Regions from separate parts of the Paenibacillus sp. IHB B 3084 genome, predicted to be linked through region 1. Evidence: riboswitches for the same ligand, from Rfam matches in the RefSeq annotation. Region 1 holds a riboswitch; each other region holds the start of a gene.
The links. A riboswitch is a leader RNA that binds a small molecule or an ion and turns the genes downstream of it on or off. The one in region 1 is predicted to bind glycine.

Region 2: it holds a riboswitch for glycine, as region 1 does, so the genes downstream of both, sdaAB (L-serine ammonia-lyase, iron-sulfur-dependent subunit beta) here and ASL14_RS18755 (alanine/glycine:cation symporter family protein) in region 1, are expected to answer to the same signal.
Region 3: it holds a riboswitch for glycine, as region 1 does, so the genes downstream of both, gcvT (glycine cleavage system aminomethyltransferase GcvT) here and ASL14_RS18755 (alanine/glycine:cation symporter family protein) in region 1, are expected to answer to the same signal.

What each region holds. Positions count from the first base shown of each region.
Region 1 covers NZ_CP013203.1:3,996,858-4,002,859, reverse strand. Annotated here, with positions in the region: partial or broken gene ASL14_RS18765 (NADH-dependent alcohol dehydrogenase) at 1-56, shown strand, start outside; gene ASL14_RS18760 (radical SAM/SPASM domain-containing protein) at 281-1,636, shown strand; gene ASL14_RS18755 (alanine/glycine:cation symporter family protein) at 1,845-3,263, opposite strand; glycine riboswitch at 3,423-3,517, opposite strand; glycine riboswitch at 3,535-3,611, opposite strand; partial or broken gene ASL14_RS18750 (glycoside hydrolase family 1 protein) at 3,803-5,259, opposite strand; partial or broken gene ASL14_RS18745 (family 1 glycosylhydrolase) at 5,326-5,496, opposite strand; gene ASL14_RS18740 (oxidoreductase) at 5,527-6,002, opposite strand, start outside.
Region 2 covers NZ_CP013203.1:2,151,119-2,157,120, reverse strand. Annotated here, with positions in the region: gene sdaAA (L-serine ammonia-lyase, iron-sulfur-dependent, subunit alpha) at 203-1,102, opposite strand; gene sdaAB (L-serine ammonia-lyase, iron-sulfur-dependent subunit beta) at 1,092-1,781, opposite strand; glycine riboswitch at 1,992-2,105, opposite strand; gene ASL14_RS10090 (DUF6359 domain-containing protein) at 2,318-3,889, shown strand; gene ASL14_RS10085 (ABC transporter ATP-binding protein) at 4,214-5,245, shown strand; gene ASL14_RS10080 (ABC transporter ATP-binding protein) at 5,223-6,002, shown strand, end outside.
Region 3 covers NZ_CP013203.1:4,248,667-4,254,668, reverse strand. Annotated here, with positions in the region: gene ASL14_RS19990 (PTS mannitol transporter subunit IIBC) at 1-1,077, opposite strand, end outside; gene gcvH (glycine cleavage system protein GcvH) at 1,471-1,866, opposite strand; glycine riboswitch at 2,166-2,357, shown strand; glycine riboswitch at 2,358-2,454, shown strand; gene gcvT (glycine cleavage system aminomethyltransferase GcvT) at 2,535-3,635, shown strand; gene gcvPA (aminomethyl-transferring glycine dehydrogenase subunit GcvPA) at 3,766-5,196, shown strand; gene gcvPB (aminomethyl-transferring glycine dehydrogenase subunit GcvPB) at 5,117-6,002, shown strand, end outside.

The sequences.
Region 1 (6,002 bases):
CCGTCATTGAAACTGCTCCTAAGCTGCTGGAGGATCTGCACAGCTACGAGCATCGCTATAAACATCCGATTCCGTTCCCAAGGCTGCCATGCTCCTGTAATACGGGCATGACAGCCTTTTTAGTGTGGAATGCCTGTTCTTGTCTTGGCGTGAGAAATGTGATGAGTGTCATTGCCAGCCTTTCATCTAAAAGCCATCATTGTAGAGTTGTCATTTCGGACTGGTGAACAGGATCAGCCCAGAACAATATTTACAACAACAAAGGATGTGTAACGAATTCATGACACAGAACGTGCAATGGAAGCCTTCGCGTTTTAATGCGCGAACCGCAGTGGATGACGGCGGGCTTATGCTGTTCAACAGCTATACAGGAGCCCTCGCGGTATTTGGGCCAGAGGAAAATCAGCAGGTAGTGGCCTTGCTTGACGCCAGACCGGATGACCCTGTGCCTGAAAGCAGCCTTTCCTTGCAGGAGCAGCTTCTACAGCATGGCTTTCTGGTCAATGCTGCAACCGATGAGCTAAAACAAGCGGAGGAATTACATCAGTCTGTGCAGCAGCAGAATAGCATGCATCTGGTATTGCTCGCTACCGAAGCCTGCAACTTCCGTTGCGTCTATTGCTACGAATCCTTCCCGAGAGCGACGATGAAGAATCACGTTGTGTCCGGGCTGGAAGCCTATATTCAGCAGCAAGCTCAAAGCGGCAATCTCCAGCAGCTCACGATTAGCTGGCACGGGGGTGAGCCATTATTGGCGCCGCACGTTATAGAGCAACTATCTCAATCCTTTATTCGCTCCTGCGACCAGCATGGTGTCCTCTATGGCGCAGAAATTTCGACGAACGGCTACTATTTGTCCCGTGAACGATTTGAGCAGCTGTTGGACTGGCGTGTGGAACGATTCATGGTTACGCTCGACGGCAGCGAGGAAGTCCACGATGCACGACGCGGGCTGCATGGCGGAGGCGGTACATTCCGTCGTATCGTCGATAATCTTCTGTCTTTAAAAGACGTACAACGACCGTTTGAGATTAATTTGCGCGTTAACTTCGATAACAGTAACCTGGAGGCCGTCACTGACTTTATCCCGCAGCTTACGGAATGGTTTGCAGATGATCCCCGATTTAAAGTATATTTCCGGCCTGTCGGCTGTATGGGGGGCGAAAATGATCTGAATTTGCCCGTATGCGACGACCGTACGAAAGACCGTAAAATATGGGAGTTTAACGAAGCAGCCATTGCACAGGGATTGACTGTCAGCTCCTTTATCTCGGATATCCTGCTCCCTACAGGAGCCATATGCTACGCAGCCAAGCCCAATTCCCTGATTATAGGATCAGACGGAAAGCTGTACAAATGCTCAGTCGCCATAGATCAGGAAAACAATCAGTTGGGCCAGATTCACGGGGATGGGAGCATGGAGCTGGATCTCGATAAAATGGCGCTGTGGACCACTTCAGGTGAAGAAACGGACGCAAAGTGCCAAGCCTGCTTTTTCCGACCTGCCTGTCAGGGGAATCATTGCCCCCTGTACCGGATGCGCACGGGGAACCGCCCTTGCTCCTACGAAAAACGGCAGATCAAGCGAACCTTGCGTACGGTATGGCTGCAATCCCAATCGGAGGAGGTGAAATAACATGAAGATTATTCGTCCTGCTGTACGACCTACAGCGATTACAACTGGCCGTCTGTCCAAATCTGTACCCGGCAATTTAAGCTAATCCTAAAGTAGGCTAAGTACACATATCTATAGAGCGCCCGAGCTTCATCCTGCTCTATAACGCAAAAAGGGAGTGCCCTCCCAGCCTGTAATGGCTGAGGGACACTCCCTTTTCGTTGTTTCTTTACGAGCTAACTGTTTGTCCTTTTTCTTCTATGTCTATGGCTGCTCCTGCACTGGCACCTGCAATTATTCCCTTTTTCTTGTTGGGATACAGGGAATCCATATAGGTACGGGTTTCTGCAACTACAATTCCCGACAAGCCAAGCAGTGCAATCAAGTTCGGGAAGGCCATCATGGCGTTAAAGATATCTGCCAGTAACCAGATCGCATCCAGCTTAATAAACGCGCCTCCGGCAACCAGTGCAATGAACAGATAACGGTACGGTTTAATCCATTTGACACCCAGCAAATATTCAACACAGCGTTCTCCGTAGTAGTTCCAGCCAAGCATCGTGGTGAACGCAAACATAATCAGAATGATTGTGAGCAGTTCCGCACCAAGCGGGAATGCGCTGGAGAAAGCTTGCTGCGTCATCAAGCCCGCATCGGTAGGACCGCTCCATACGCCGCTAACCAGCAGCGTCAACCCGGTCATCACACAAATAATCATCGTATCTATAAAGACACCTGTCATGGAAATCAACCCCTGCTCCGCAGGCCATTTGGTTTTGGCGGCTGCGGCTGCAATCGGTGCGCTTCCCAATCCGGCCTCATTGGCAAAAATCCCTCTGGCTACCCCGCTGCGCATTGCCAGCATAATTGTAGCCCCGGCAAATCCACCCGTCGCAGACGTCGTGGAAAATGCCGAATGCAGCACAAGCGCGAGTGCGGCAGGAATCTGATCGGCGAACCGAATCAGTACGATCATACAGATCAGCACGTACAAGCCTGTTTTGAAGGGAACGACTTTGGTCGATACCTTGGCAATGCTTTTGAGCCCTCCAATGGTAACGAGTCCCGTAAGGGTAGCAATGATCACTGCCGTTACAATCGGCGGAACACCAAAGCTGTTTTCGGTCGAGGATACAATCGCTTTGACCTGCGGAAACGTTCCAATCCCGAACAGCGCCACCAGCATCCCGGAAAAGGCGAACAGCATCGCCAGCGGTTTAAAGCGGCGTCCAAGCCCTTTTTCAATATAATACATAGGGCCGCCGGAAAATTGTCCATTCCGATCCTTCACCCGGTATTTTACCGCAAGCACACCTTCCGCATATTTCGTCGCCATCCCGAAAAAGGCTGCAACAACCATCCAGAACAAGGCACCCGGTCCCCCCAGCTTAATCGCTGTTGCAACGCCGACGATACTTCCTGTACCTACTGTAGCCGCCAGCGCCGTACTCAGGGCCGCAAAGCTGCTGACATCCCCGCTACCTTCATTTGGGGCCTTGCCGATCAGCTTGATCGCCAGAGGCAGGCGGAAAACCTGCAACATTTTCAAACGTATGGTCAGCCACAGACCTGTTCCCATGACGAGAATGATCAGAGGGGCACCCCATATCCAACTGCTAATCGCTTCTAACACATGTACCAAATTCATTTCAACCCGCTCCTCCAGCATATTAAAAAACAAAAAAGAGTCAAATCCGCTGATTCGACTCCTGGAGAGGTTAAAGGCACGAAAAAATACAACCATCTTGTGCAGGATTCAGCCACTAACAGCTCATAAAAAAGCCTAGGGCATCCCCTGTCACAGGTTATTCGCGTCTCTGTCCTTTTGCCTGAGAGTTTAAGCAGATGATATCTGCGGTGCACCTTCGGCGCCCAATTAAGGGTCTCTCCAGAGTTCTGTCCGTTTACGGTCCCGCTTGTTGCTGTTATCAGCCCAAGCACCTGAGAGTTTTGCCCCTTCGGTCGGAACTTACGTTCCATCTCCCGCAAACATCAACCAGACATATGAAATTGTTTTTTATTATACAGAAAACTTTCAGCTTTTTACAAGTGAAAAATTTGTGAAGTCGTTTGGTTATCTTAAGATGAGCCTATAAAATAAAGGCGGGCGCAGCCAGATTCATCCTCATGATGTTCTCTGCCGCACCCGCCCCCAGGCCATATTGGGTTATATTCAGTTAGCTTGGATTACAGTTCTTCGCCGTTGGTGGCAATTACATTTTTGTACCAGTCAAAAGAATCCTTCTTGGAGCGCTTCAGTGTTCCGTTACCGTCATCGTCCAGATCAACATAAATAAATCCGTAACGCTTGGACATTTCGGAAGTGGACATACTCACGAGGTCGATAGGTCCCCAGCTAGTGTAACCGATCAGATCCACACCGTCCGCAATCGCTTCCTTCATTTGAGCGATATGTTGGCGCAAATAATCAATGCGATACGTGTCGTGAATGGAGCCGTCTTCTTCCACCTTGTCATATGCACCCAAGCCGTTTTCCACGATGAACAGCGGCTTTGATAACGGTCATATAATGTGTTCAGCGTAACACGCAGGCCGATCGGATCAATCTGCCAGCCCCAGTCAGAGGATTGCAAATATGGATTTTTCACGCCGCCAATCAGGTTCCCCGCTGCTTTCTCGCCTTCCGGACCTGCAGAGACAGTCAAGGTCATGTAATAGCTGAATGAGATGTAATCGACCGTGTTGTTTTTCAGAATTTCGGCATCGCCGGGTTCTGTGTGCAAAACAATATTATTTTCTTCAAAATAACGGTTCATATAATTTGAATATTTCCCACGGGCATGTACATCCGTAAAGAACAGATTCATCTGGTTTTCATGCTGACTTTTCAGCACGTCTTCCGGGTTACACGTATGTGCATAGCTTTCCATACGAGCCAGCATACATCCGATTTGAGAGCCAGGAATAATCTCATGGCCTCGTTTTGTCGCCAATGCGCTCGCCACAAACTGGTGATGCAGGGCTTGATAGATCGCTTGCTGCTTGTTATCTACACGGTCAATGACCACACCGCCACCTGTGAACGGACTCATCGTCATCACATTGATCTCATTAAAAGTCAGCCAGTATTTCACTTTATCCTTATAACGTGTAAACACCGTTTCGGCATAATTTACGTAGTGCTGTATTACTTCGCGACCCAGCCACCCATTATACTTCTGTGTCAGACCTAGCGGTGTTTCGTAATGGGACAATGTCACCAGTGGCTCTATCCCATACTTGCGCAGCTCGTCAAATACATTATCGTAAAATTGCAGTCCTGCTTCATTCGGCTCTGCATCATCGCCATTCGGGAAAATCCGCGACCAGTTGATGGACATACGGAATACCTTAAAGCCCATTTCCGCAAACAATGCGATATCTTCTTTGTAATGATGATAGAAGTCCACACCTTCGCGCTTTGGAAAACGGGCATTTACCTTGCCAGCCAAAATGTCTTCGAGTCGCTCGGACGAAATCTCTATAGCATGATCGTTTGTGCGCTCTGCTTTGGGTACATAGGCAATTACGTCCGCACTGGACAATCCTTTTCCATCTACGTCAAAAGCGCCTTCCAATTGGTTGGCTGCGGTTGCCCCGCCCCACAGAAAGTTTTTCGGAAATCCTTTTAATGTCTTAGTCATAGTATAAGAGCCTCTTTTCTTAGTTTATAGGTTAACACTTGTGGAGCATTCCAATCAGGTGTTGTCCTGCGCAAACAGCTTGATATCTTCTTTGTAACGATGGTAAAAATCAATACCTACCAGCTTCATATTGTCTTCTGTAGGCACTTCTGTAATAGAGCCCTTGATTCCTTGTGGCGATACGTCCTGAGTGGACCAGCCATTACCATCCTCGTTATAAGCACCCTCACACTGGTTATGGCATAACTTCCTTTCTTGATGGCAAGTCTATCGCCGGAAATCAACGATGGACGGGGAAGGCTGCTTAAAGCCGTTTTCCAATATTTCAATTGTCAGCAAAATCTCCTCGTCCTTCACCAGCTTGGGTGTGCCGTTCACGATAGACGCATACAATGAGTCATACAGTTGTCCATAATCTCCTACCGGTGTAGGAATGGTTTCTTCAATAGCTTCACTGCTACCGGGTAGCACGTATTTAAGCTTGCCATAGGAAGACGGATCATCCAGTCCGAAACCTTCCGCATCCGGGGTCTTGCCGGCTTTCAGCCAGGTTTCCTGCTGATCGTCCCCCCATTTGACAAAGCTGCCTTTCGTCCCGTGAATGGTGAACTGCGGGTAAGGCAGACACACCACAAGAGAGGTTTTGACAATCACTTTTTTGTCCGGGTAATACAATATGGTTTCATTGTAATCATCAGCGCCCTGAGGAGTACGAATGGACTTGATGTCATACCCGACTTGCT
Region 2 (6,002 bases), 1.8 Mb from region 1:
GGCAATGGGGCGCCCCTTTGCTTTAGAGAAGGATATTCGTTGGCACTCAGATGGACGCTTCGCGAACGGACCGTTGTTCCAATCGCTGTTGTGACCAGCGAGAAAAGCTTCTGCAATCCTTCTAAAATCAAAAAAACCCGTTCTTTGATAAAATGGAAGTGTCTCCCGATCTACATGCGGGAGGAGGTTTACCGCTTAGAAGCTACGACTTATCCTTCTTGGCTGGTATGTTGCGCGTAAGCGATTCCGTCAGACGCTTGCCGGTCGGCGTTTGGGCCAGGCCGCCTTTGGCGGTCTCGCGGTGCTTGGACGGCATCGCGCTGCCTACTTCGAGCATCACGTCGATGACTTCGTCAGACGGGATGGCGCTGCGCACACCCGCCAGAGCCATATCCGCAGCGGCAAGCGCGGTCACGGCTCCCAGCCCGTTGCGTACGATGCACGGAATCTCCACGAGCCCGGCGACGGGGTCGCAAATCAGGCCGAGCGTGTTCTTGAGCGCGAGGCCCACTGCATGAATGGCCTGTTCTGGCGTACCGCCGCGCAGTTCGACCATAGCGCCTGCGGCCATCCCGATGGCTGAGCCAATCTCGGCCTGACAGCCTCCCTCCGCACCGGAGATAAAGGAATTGTTGGCGATAACGTAGCCGATCGCTCCAGCGGTGAACAGTCCGCGCACCATATGCTCGTCATCCCAGCCAAACCGCTCCTGCGCGCTGATGAACACGCCGGGAATGACCCCGCATGAACCCGCGGTAGGCGTGGCAACAATGCGACCCATGGACGCATTGACCTCCGACACGGAAAGGGCGTACGCCATGGCGAGTGCCGAGGCATCGCCGGAGCAGGTTTCCCCTGCGCGCAAATATTCTGCCAGGCGCTTGCCGTCGCCGCCCGTCAATCCGCTGCGGGATACGGTGTCCTGTGTTTGCCCGCGATGAACGGCTTCCTTCATGACTTCATAATAATCAGCCATTTGTCGGAAGATTTCTTCCTCCGGTGTGTTCGTTTCTTGTACCTGTTCCTTGATCATCAGGTGCCCAATCGTAGTGGATTCCTCGGCGCACAAGGCACCTAATTCATGCAGATGGCTAAACCGCATCGGATTCAGCTCCTTTTTTCAAATTAATCATTTTGATTTCATACATATGAGGCAAAGCCCGCAGCTCGGCAATTAATTTAGCCGGAGCGGGGCTATCGGTTTCAATAGCAGTGAGCGCTTCGCCATCCCGGCCTTTGCGATCCACGTGCATGTAGGCAATGTTAATGTCAGCTGCACCCAGCGCCGAAGTCACCGCGCCCAACGTTCCGGGCTTATCCGAGTGAAGAAGCACCAGCGTAGGCAGCTCTCCGGTCAGATTGACCCGGAACTCGTTAAGCTGCTGGACATGAATGTTTCCGCCGCCGATGGAGGAGCCTAGCAGCGTGCGCTGGTCTTCACCTTTCCATAGCTCGAAGCGGACTGTGTTCGGATGGGGGGCGGGCAGTCCGCTGACAGCGAACTCTACTTCCATCCCGGCTTGCTCTGCACATTGCTCCGCATCCGGAATCCGGTGGTCGTCTGTATCGTAATTCAGCAATCCGGCGATGAGTGCCAGGTCTGTGCCGTGTCCCTTGTACGTATCGGCAAATGAGCCGTACAGCGTCAGGCGGGCACGGTCAGGTTGCGCACCGAGCCAGTGCCGGGCAACGCGTGCGAGCCGCACTGCGCCTGCGGTATGCGAGCTGGAGGGTCCGGTCATAGCCGGACCAATAATGGAAAATACATCTTTGAAACGCATGGTGTGGCCCCCTGTATGTTTGAATACCATAGTATATGGTGCTGCCGCGCCTTGCGCGGGTGCGACGGTTTCTAATGCTGACGCAGCATGTAAGCACAAAAAAAGGACAGGATAAGGAAATTTCCCTTATCTCTGTCCTCGTTACCTGAGAGTTTCGTGCGGGTGTATACCGCCTTACCCCTTGGGTGGCTTGCGCTCTCTCCAGAGTTGCGTCAGATGGCGATTCATGGACCTGAGAGATTATCCGCCAGCCGGGTGCTGGCGTCTTGCTCCTTCGGTGCCGCCGGGATGTGCTTCCCGGACAGACTCTCCCGTCATCTTCATTCGCGTATACCGTTCAACATTTCCTCCTAAGCGTAATGTATGCCATGCTCGGTGTCAATCACAGGTTGGAATTTTACAGAATCAGGAATCTTCTCAATAAAAAAGATTAAATTTTACATAATTATGGATGAAAACAGGAAGGAATTAGAAGGTTGATAGCTAATCTGATAGAGGACAAGCTAATTTATGGAATATGGGAGGGACATTTACGAATGGTAAAAGGTTTCCGGTTCACAGGTTCACGCTTAAAAGGAATGCTGCATCTGGCGGCAATCGTATCACTGCTGGTAGGACTCTTCGTTCCATTCGGCCAGGTCAAGGCAGAGGGCTCGTTGACGGTAGCGGAAGCGCTTCAGCGTCAAAGCAGCGGAGGTACGGTGACGGTAGAAGGCTACGTCGTCGGACATGCCACCGGATCGAAAACGGCTAATTTCTCTGCCCCGTTTGCAAACGATTTTAACGTACTGATTGCGGATCAGGCGAGTGAACGTAATACGTCTAATCTGTTAAATGTACAACTGACATCCGCGTATAGAGGAGCATTTGGGCTGTCAGGCCATCCTGAGCTGATCGGCAGTAAAATTCGCGTGACGGGTGCGCTCGGTGCCTATAACAATTTTGGTGGAGTGAAAAGCCCAAGCGCTCTGGAACTGGTAAGCGGAAGCGAGCCTGGTACTCCAGGTCAACCTGGTACTACATTGCCGGATGGAAAAGGCAAAAAAGTGCTGTTTGATAATACGCACGCACAGACAGCCGGAGCAGCAGATTGGGTTATTGATGGAGCCTTTTCCGATTTTGCGGGCGGACTGCGTAATGCAGGTTTTACCGTGGACCCGTTGAACCGTTCCATTCCTTTTACCTATGGAGAGCAGGCTATAACGTACGACAAGCTGCGTCCATACGATGTGTTCATCATTGGTGAAGCCAATGTTGCCTTTAAGGCATCCGAGCAGGCCGCACTGGTGCAATATGTGAAGAATGGAGGCAGCATTTTCTTCATTTCTGACCACTATAACGCTGACCGGAACAAAAACCGTTGGGATTCCTCCGAGGTTATGAACGGCTACCGCCGTGGAGCCTATTCCAATCCGGCCAAAGGCATGACTACAGAAGAAGCTGCATCACCAGCTATGCAGGGATTAACCAGTTCCGACTGGCTGGCGACGAACTTTGGCGTTCGTTTCCGCTACAATGCACTTGGTGACGTGAACGCTACGGACATCGTAGCGGCAGATCAATCCTTTGGCATTACGAAGGGTGTACGTTCGATAGCAATGCATGCTGGTTCTACACTGGCGATTATTGACCCGACCAAGGCGAAAGGAATCGCCTATATCCCTACAGGCACGAAAAAATGGGGTAATGCCGTGGACCAGGGTGTCTATATCGGCGGGGGTCGTGCTGAAGGACCTTATGCTGCTGTAGCCAAGGTAGGTCAGGGCAAGGCAGCGTTTATCGGTGATTCTTCACCAGTTGAGGATGCCACGCCGAAATATGTACGTGAGGAAAACGGACAGTCGAAGAAGACGTACGATGGATTCAAGGAAGTGGACGATTCCACCTTCCTGGTACAGACGGTCCAATGGCTCGCATGGAAGCAGGACTATACGAAGCTGTCCGATGTAGCGGGCCTGACGCTGGACCAGCCAACACAGTTGCTGCCGTTCGAGGAGCCTGCGGCTTCCACGGAACCGCAGCCTGAGCCTTGGGCTGCTCCGGCAGCGGGCTACAAATGGTATGATCCAAGAACGTTCAAATCCGGCTCCTATGGAGCGGCTTTGTAACTAACGAAGAGAGCACAATTTGAGCTGTACTAGCCAGTCGCTTGATCCCTTTAAGGGGGTCAGGCGGCTTTTTTTGCGCTGAAAATTAACCTGTGGTTGGTTATTTCATTACATTTTGTGCCAGAAAGGTCGCGCTGCTGCTGAATCATTGGTTTTATCAATGATGATGATAGTCTAATCTTAATTGATATATCCATATACTGGTGGTAGGATGAATTCAAATTATTCCGACTAAATCGGTATGTAATGTTTATGAGAGGTTTAACATCAAGCGTGGCGTGCATAAGCAGGACAAGGCCATGGAGAACGGAGGAAGCACACACATTGAGTATCGAGCCGGTGTTGGAGATCAAAGGGTTAACGGTATCTTTTCGCATTAAGGATCAATATTACCCCGCAGTTGACCATCTGGATCTGACGGTCAACCCCAATGAGGTGCTGGCTGTGGTCGGGGAATCCGGCTGCGGCAAAAGCGCGCTGGCGCTTTCGATAGCACAGCTGCACGATCTGGAGCGTACCCGCGTGCAGGGACAGATTCTTTTTAAAGGCACGGATCTGAATCGCCTCTCCACAGGGCAAATGAACAAAATCCGCGGAGCAGGCATCGGCATGATTTTTCAGGACCCGCTGACCGCGCTGAATCCGCTAATGAGCATTGGTAAGCAAATTGAGGAAAACCTCGATTATCATACGACCCTCTCTACGAAGCAGAAAAAGGCACGTGTGCTGGAATTGCTGGAGAGTGTGGATATTCCGAATCCCGTACGTGTATACGACCAGTATCCACATGAGCTGTCAGGGGGGATGCGGCAGCGTGTGATGATCGCGATTGCCATCGCTTGTCGTCCTGCCCTCATTATTGCTGACGAGCCGACTACAGCGCTCGATGTAACCATTCAATCTCAAATTCTCGACTTGCTCAAGCAGCTTCAACAGGAGACTGGAAGCGGCATTATCCTGATTACGCACGATCTTGGCGTTGTGGCAGAGGTGGCGGACCGCGTGGTGGTCATGTATGCCGGAGAAATCGTGGAAAGCGCCAATGTTTTTGAATTGTTCCGACAGCCCCAGCATCCGTATACGCGCTCTTTGCTTGCATCCATGCCGGGATCGCATACCAAGGGAGAACCGTTGCACGTCATCGGAGGAATCGTCCCTTCCTTGCAGGATATTCCCCGCAATAGCTGCCGCTTTGCTCCACGTATCCCCTGGATTCAGCATGAGGTGCATGAGGATCATCCCCATTTAAGTGAGGTTTCTCCCGGGCATTGGGTCCGCTGTACATGTTATCAGCATTTTCATTTTGAAGACGAGGCAAAGGGGGGAGCTGCTCATGGCACTGCTGGAGCTAAATGATCTGAGAGTCCATTATCCGGTGCGCGGTGGTTTCTTCCAGCGTGTGGTCGATCAGGTAAAAGCGGTGGATGGTGTGTCCATCAGCATTGAGGCGGGTCAGACGTACGGGCTGGTGGGAGAATCCGGCTGCGGAAAAACGACAACGGGCAGAACGATTATCGGGCTGAACAAGCTGACGAGCGGGCAAATTCTTTTTAACGGAAATGACCTAACGGCCTTGAGCCGTAACAACCGCCATCCGCTGCGGAGAGACATTCAGATGATCTTTCAGGACCCGTATTCCTCGCTTAATCCGCGTAAGCGTGTGCTGGATGTCATCGCTGAGCCGTTGCGGAATTTTGAAAGGCTGAGTAGTGAGGAAGAACGACGAAAAGTTCAGACGCTGCTGGAAAAGGTCGGCTTGAACGCTGATGCGGCCTACAAATATCCGCATGAATTTTCCGGGGGACAGCGACAGCGGATCGGCATTGCGCGTGCGCTCACATTGAATCCAAAGCTGATCATTGCCGATGAGCCGGTATCAGCGCTGGATGTGTCCGTTCAGGCACAGGTGCTTAATTTTATGAAGGATGTGCAGCGGAAATTTAATTTGACGTATTTGTTCATCAGCCACGATCTCGGTATCATCCGCCATATGTGCGACCAAATCGGGATTATGTACCGGGGGCGTCTGGTGGAGCAGGGAAGCGAGCAGGATATTTATGAGCATCCACAGCACTTGTATACCCAAAGGCTCATTGCGACCATTCCGAATATA
Region 3 (6,002 bases), 250 kb from region 1:
GCGGGATGCCGCTTCCTCAAGATCCTCTTCTTTTTGCTTACCTGTCTTGAGTAACACAGCAGCAACAGCAAACGATACGACCGCAGCAGCGATCACACCGCTCAGCATTGGCAAATATCCACCTTTTGGCGTCATCAGGAAATAAGCAATGATACTACCCGGTGAAGGAGCTGCAACCAGTCCGGCACCTGTCAGCATGAAACAGAACGTTCCCACTACGCCCCCTGCTATAGCAGCAAGAATCAGAATCGGCTTCATCAAAATATAAGGGAAATAAATTTCATGAATCCCGCCGAAAAAGTGAATGATGACCGCACCGGGAGCCGACGACTTCGCAGAACCTTTACCAAACAGGCAGTAGGCCAGCAAAATACCAAGCCCCGGTCCAGGGTTGGATTCCAGCATGAACAAAACGGATTTGCCTGTTCTTGAAGCTTCCTCCAGCGCAATCGGACTCAATACTCCGTGGTTCAGCGCGTTGTTTAAAAACAATACTTTTCCGGGCTCAATAATGAGATTGACGAGCGGCAACAGCCCTGCGTTCACGAGGAACTGTACCCCTGCTGACAACACTTGACTGATGATTTGTACTACCGGGCCGATTGCCACATGGGCAAGCAACGCTAAAATCGCCCCGATAATCCCTGCCGAGAAGTTATTGACCAGCATTTCAAAGCCTGATTTAACTTTGCCGTCAATCGCTTTGTCGAATTTCTTCAATATCCATGCAGCCAGCGGACCAGCTACCATCGCGCCGAGAAACATCGGAATGGCCGCCCCGACAATGACACCCATCGTCATAATGGCCCCGATCACACCTCCGCGCTGTCCGTGAATCATTGTGCCACCTGTATAACCGATCAGCAGCGGCAGCAAATAATTTTTCATCGGATCAACCAGTTGTGCAAACCCCTCATTTGGGAACCATCCGGTCGGAATAAAGAGTGCCGTGATCAATCCCCATGCGATAAAGGCCCCCATATTGGGCATAACCATACCACTGAGAAAACGGCCAAAACGCTGTACGGCAACGCGCGCTCCTCCGTTTGAACTGGACTTTGTGTCCACTGTGCTCATATTCATATCCTCCTTTTAGGTAAAAAGCATCACTACCTTTTCTTAAAATTCATACTAAATGACAACGCTATCTTCATCAACGAAATGAAAACGTACTTTCGTCATGAACGTTGATGACAACATTTAAATTTAAGATAAACAGGCGCGAAATCATTCTGCATAATTCCTCTTAATATGGCCTGTAACACGAGTGTTTAGTTGAAAAACCATCCTGTCATCGGTACAATTTATGTATGAGGTCTATCCTCTAAACAAGAGAAAAACACGTAATTACGCTTGCAAAAAAAGACAGCAAAAATAGCCGCTATGCCAATTCATCGCGACTATTTTTATACAAAATCGAGCGGACAAACGCCGCCCTTATTCAATTATCCAATCTACATTGCCCCATTATTACTCATTGGCAGTCAACTGCTCGTACTGATCCGCAGACAGCAGCTTGCTTAATGCTCCCTCCAGATCTTCCCCAATCTTCACTTCGATCATCCAGCCTTTTTCGTAGGGCGATTCGTTTACCAGCTCAGGCGTACCTTCCAGCGCTTCATTCACCTTCAACACCGTTCCCGTTACTGGAGCGAACAGGTCGGATACTGTCTTTACCGATTCAATAGTACCAATCTCCGCCCCCTGCTCAATCGCTGCTCCCTCCCCAGGCAGCTCCACAAAAACGATATCGCCCAGTTGATGCTGTGCAAAGTCCGTAATACCGATTCGTACCGTTCCATCCTCTGTGCGCTGAACCCATTCATGTTCTTCCGTGTACCACAATTGCTGCTTCACTTCACTCATCCTGCTCCGCCTCGCTTTCATATGGATTACATCGTTTTGCCTACCCGTCTATGACAGGTTAAGATTATGACAACTAGAACTATCATGTCAATAATACTAACAAAAATATTTCACATTACTCCATATATCTTTCTAACTAAAATACGACAGATTATAACAAACGCTTACATATCCTTATTTATGAATAAAATGTTTTTAACAATGTTTTTCATGACATTTTTGTTGACATTTCGAATAAATTTGCGTATTAATGGGTTATAACAAGTGCTTTTGGAAACACCCGATAATTGTAAACGCGGATGAACGTGGAGGGAGAGACTGTCAACACTCGCATCGCTGTTGCCACCTGTAAAACAAGGCAGCAAGCGAGTCGGATCAAGCTGTAACCAACCGGCAGGACCGGATGACGTATAGCTGATCCAGAGGCAGCGCCGAAGGAGTAAACCTGCACCGCAGGTGAATCTCTCAGGCAAAAGGACCTCTGCCGGACGCATCTCTGGAGAGCATTCGCCATACAGGCGGATCACCCAAGGGGAAACCCGGTACACACCGGGGTAACTCTCAGGTATCAAGGACAGAGCTGAAAAAAAGTGTGTGGACTGCCGTCCATACGTTTTTTTCGGCCTGTCTTTTTTGTTTAGCCGATCACACCGGATAGGAGTGGAAAAATGACTAACTTGCGAAAAACGCCGCTGCATTCATCCTACAGCACGCTGTCGGGGGTTCGTTGCATTGATTTTGGCGGCTGGGAGCTGCCTGTACAGTTCAGTGGCATTCAAAAGGAACATGAGGCCGTCCGGCAACGTGCAGGATTATTCGATGTATCGCATATGGGTGAATTCTTGGTCGAGGGCCAGGAAGCCGAAGCATTTCTGCAACAGGTGACGACGAACGATGTCAGCCAATTGGAGCCGGGCCAGGCCCAATATTCGCTCCTGTGTTACCCGGATGGAGGTGTAGTAGACGACCTCCTTGTCTACTACAAAGGGCCGGAGCGTTACATGCTCGTTGTGAATGCCTCCAACATCGATAAGGATTGGGATTGGCTGCTTCGCCATGCGCCTGCATCCGTTCATATGGAAAACATATCAGATGCGGTGGCACTGCTGGCGTTGCAAGGACCTGAAGCTGCACGTATTGCCGCAGCCGTGACAGACACGGACATTACAAAGCTGGCTTCCTTCCGATTCAGCGAGAATGTGCAATTATTCGGAGCAAAAGCGCTCGTCTCCCGCACCGGATACACGGGGGAAGACGGCTTTGAATTTTATGTGCCTGCTGCGAATGCACCGGCAGTGTGGGACGGATTGCTTCGCATCGGTGAGCCGTATGGTCTGGTTCCCGCCGGACTTGGAGCCCGGGATACACTGCGTTTCGAGGCGCGGCTGCCGCTGTACGGACAGGAGCTGTCCGCCACGATTTCACCGCTGGAAGCTGGTTTAGGCTTTTTCGTCAAGCTGAATAAGGGAGATTTTATCGGTAGAGAGGCTCTGCAACGCCAGAAAGAACAAGGCATTCCGCGCAAGCTGATCGGGCTGGAAATGCTTGACCGTGGCATACCGCGTGCCCATTATCCCGTTTTTGCGGAAGGACAGCACATCGGCGAGGTCACAACGGGAACCCAGTCGCCCACCTTAAAACGTAATCTGGGTTTGGCTCTGGTGGACAGTCGTTTTAGTTCCCTATCCACGCCGCTGGAGGTCGAGATTCGTGGCAAGCGCCTGCGCGCCGAGGTGGTAGCCGCACCCTTTTATAAACGTCCACACTGATTTAAACGCTCGTCTTACTATAACTATCGTGATCCGTTACTAACCGCTGCCCAGTTGGCAATCATTTATTAATCGTTTATTAATCGTTTTACGTTTTTACGATCTTGTTGGTTGAAAGGAGCCAGACCCAATGAAACAGCATCGTTATCTTCCCATGACCGAGCAGGATCAAGCTGAAATGCTGCGCGTGGTCGGCGCATCGTCCATCGACGATTTATTCAGCGATATTCCTGAGGCGATCCGGTATAAAGGGGAGCTGCCCCTGTCTTCTCGATTAGACGAAAGAGCCTTAACCCGCCACTTATCAGGACTGGCCGGGCAAAATGCCAATACAGACACGCACGCCAGCTTTCTCGGCGCAGGGATTTACGATCATCATATTCCGTCCGTCATCCAGCATATCACTTCGCGCTCGGAATTTTATACAGCCTACACTCCTTATCAGCCGGAGGTAAGCCAGGGCGAGCTGCAAGCCATCTTCGAATTTCAATCGTATATATGCGAATTAACAGGCATGGCTGTAGCCAATGCCAGCATGTATGATGGAGCGACTGCGCTGGCAGAAGCAGGCTCATTGGCTGCCGCTGCCACCCGCCGCAAGCAGATTATCGTATCGCGGACCGTCCATCCGGAGGCACGTCAGGTGTTGGCTGCCTATGCGCGCGGGCTGGATTTGGATATCGTAGAGATCGACTGTGCAGATGGTGTAACTGACGTGAAGGCATTAACGGCGGCCATATCGGAGCAGACGGCGGCAGTTTTGGTCCAAAGCCCTAATTTTTTCGGGGCCGTGGAAAATCTGAAGCCGATGGCTGACCTGATCCATGCCCACAAGGGTCTTATGGTTGTCAGCGCCAATCCGCTGGCGCTGGGCTTGCTGGAAGCACCCGGTAAGCAGGGCGCGGATATTGTCGTAGGAGACGCGCAGCCGCTCGGCATCTCCTCCTCCCTCGGTGGCCCAACCTGTGGTTACTTTGCCGTTTCTCAGGCGCATATGCGCCGTATCCCCGGACGTATAGTGGGCCAGACCACAGATCGCAACGGTAAACGCGGCTTCGTGCTGACCTTACAGGCACGGGAACAGCATATCCGCCGGGAAAAGGCCACCTCTAACATATGCTCCAATCAGGCGTTGCTCGCCTTATCCGCCTCTGTGTATTTGTCCGTCATGGGTAGACAGGGCATCGCGGAAGTAGCCGAGCTAAACTTGCACAAAAGTCGTTACGCATTGGAGCAACTACTCGGCTTGAAGGGCGTGACAGCCTCCTTTACTGCACCCACCTTTAACGAGTTTGCCCTGCGGTTACCTGAGGGTACTGATATGAATAAATTGCAAGCCGGATTGCTTGCTGCCGGATTTATCGGCGGCTACGAGTTAGGGCGGGATTATGAGAAATATGCAGGTCACATGCTGATTGCCGTGACAGAGCAACGAACAAAGGAAGAGATCGATCAATTCGTACACATCTTGGGGGATTGCTATGACACACACCACCGGACAAGATCAGGGTATACCGAATCCAGAAGTCGAATCCAGTCGAAATCAGATGAAAGAGCATGATCAGGCGCTCATTTTTGAATTGAGCAGATCAGGCCGTATCGCCTATTCCCTGCCCGAATGCGATGTTCCCCGCCGTCCGGTGGCAGAGCTTTTGCCGGATTATGCGCAGCGTAGCGAGCCTGCGGCATTGCCCGAGGTATACGAAGTAGACGTAATTCGACATTATACCGCCCTGTCACGGCGCAATTTTGGCGTGGACAACGGATTTTATCCGCTCGGCTCCTGTACGATGAAATATAACCCCAAGGTAAACGAGGATGTCGCCCGTTATGCAGGCTTCGCCAAAATCCATCCGTACCAGCCAGAGGGCAGCATCCAGGGAGCCATGGCACTGCTCCATACGCTTCAAAGCGATCTGGCCGCGTTAACCGGCATGGATGCCGTCACCCTTCAGCCCGCCGCGGGCGCCCATGGCGAATGGACCGGGCTGATGATGATCCGCTCCTACCACGAAGCGCGTGGTGAGCGGCGTACCAAAGTGCTCGTGCCGGATTCCTCGCACGGAACGAACCCCGCCAGCGCCGCTGTGGCAGGCTTCGAAACGATCACCCTCCCCTCCACACCGCAGGGGCTGGTGGATCTGGACACGCTGCGTCAAGCCGTAGGCAACGACACCGCTGCGCTTATGCTGACCAACCCGAACACGCTCGGGCTGTTCGAGAAGCAAATCGCTGACATTGCCGCGATTGTGCATGAAGCAGGTGGCCTGCTCTACTATGACGGCGCGAACTCCAACGCCATTATGGGGATCACCCGCCCCGGGGATATGGGCTTTGACGTGGTGCATCTCAATTTGCACAAAACGA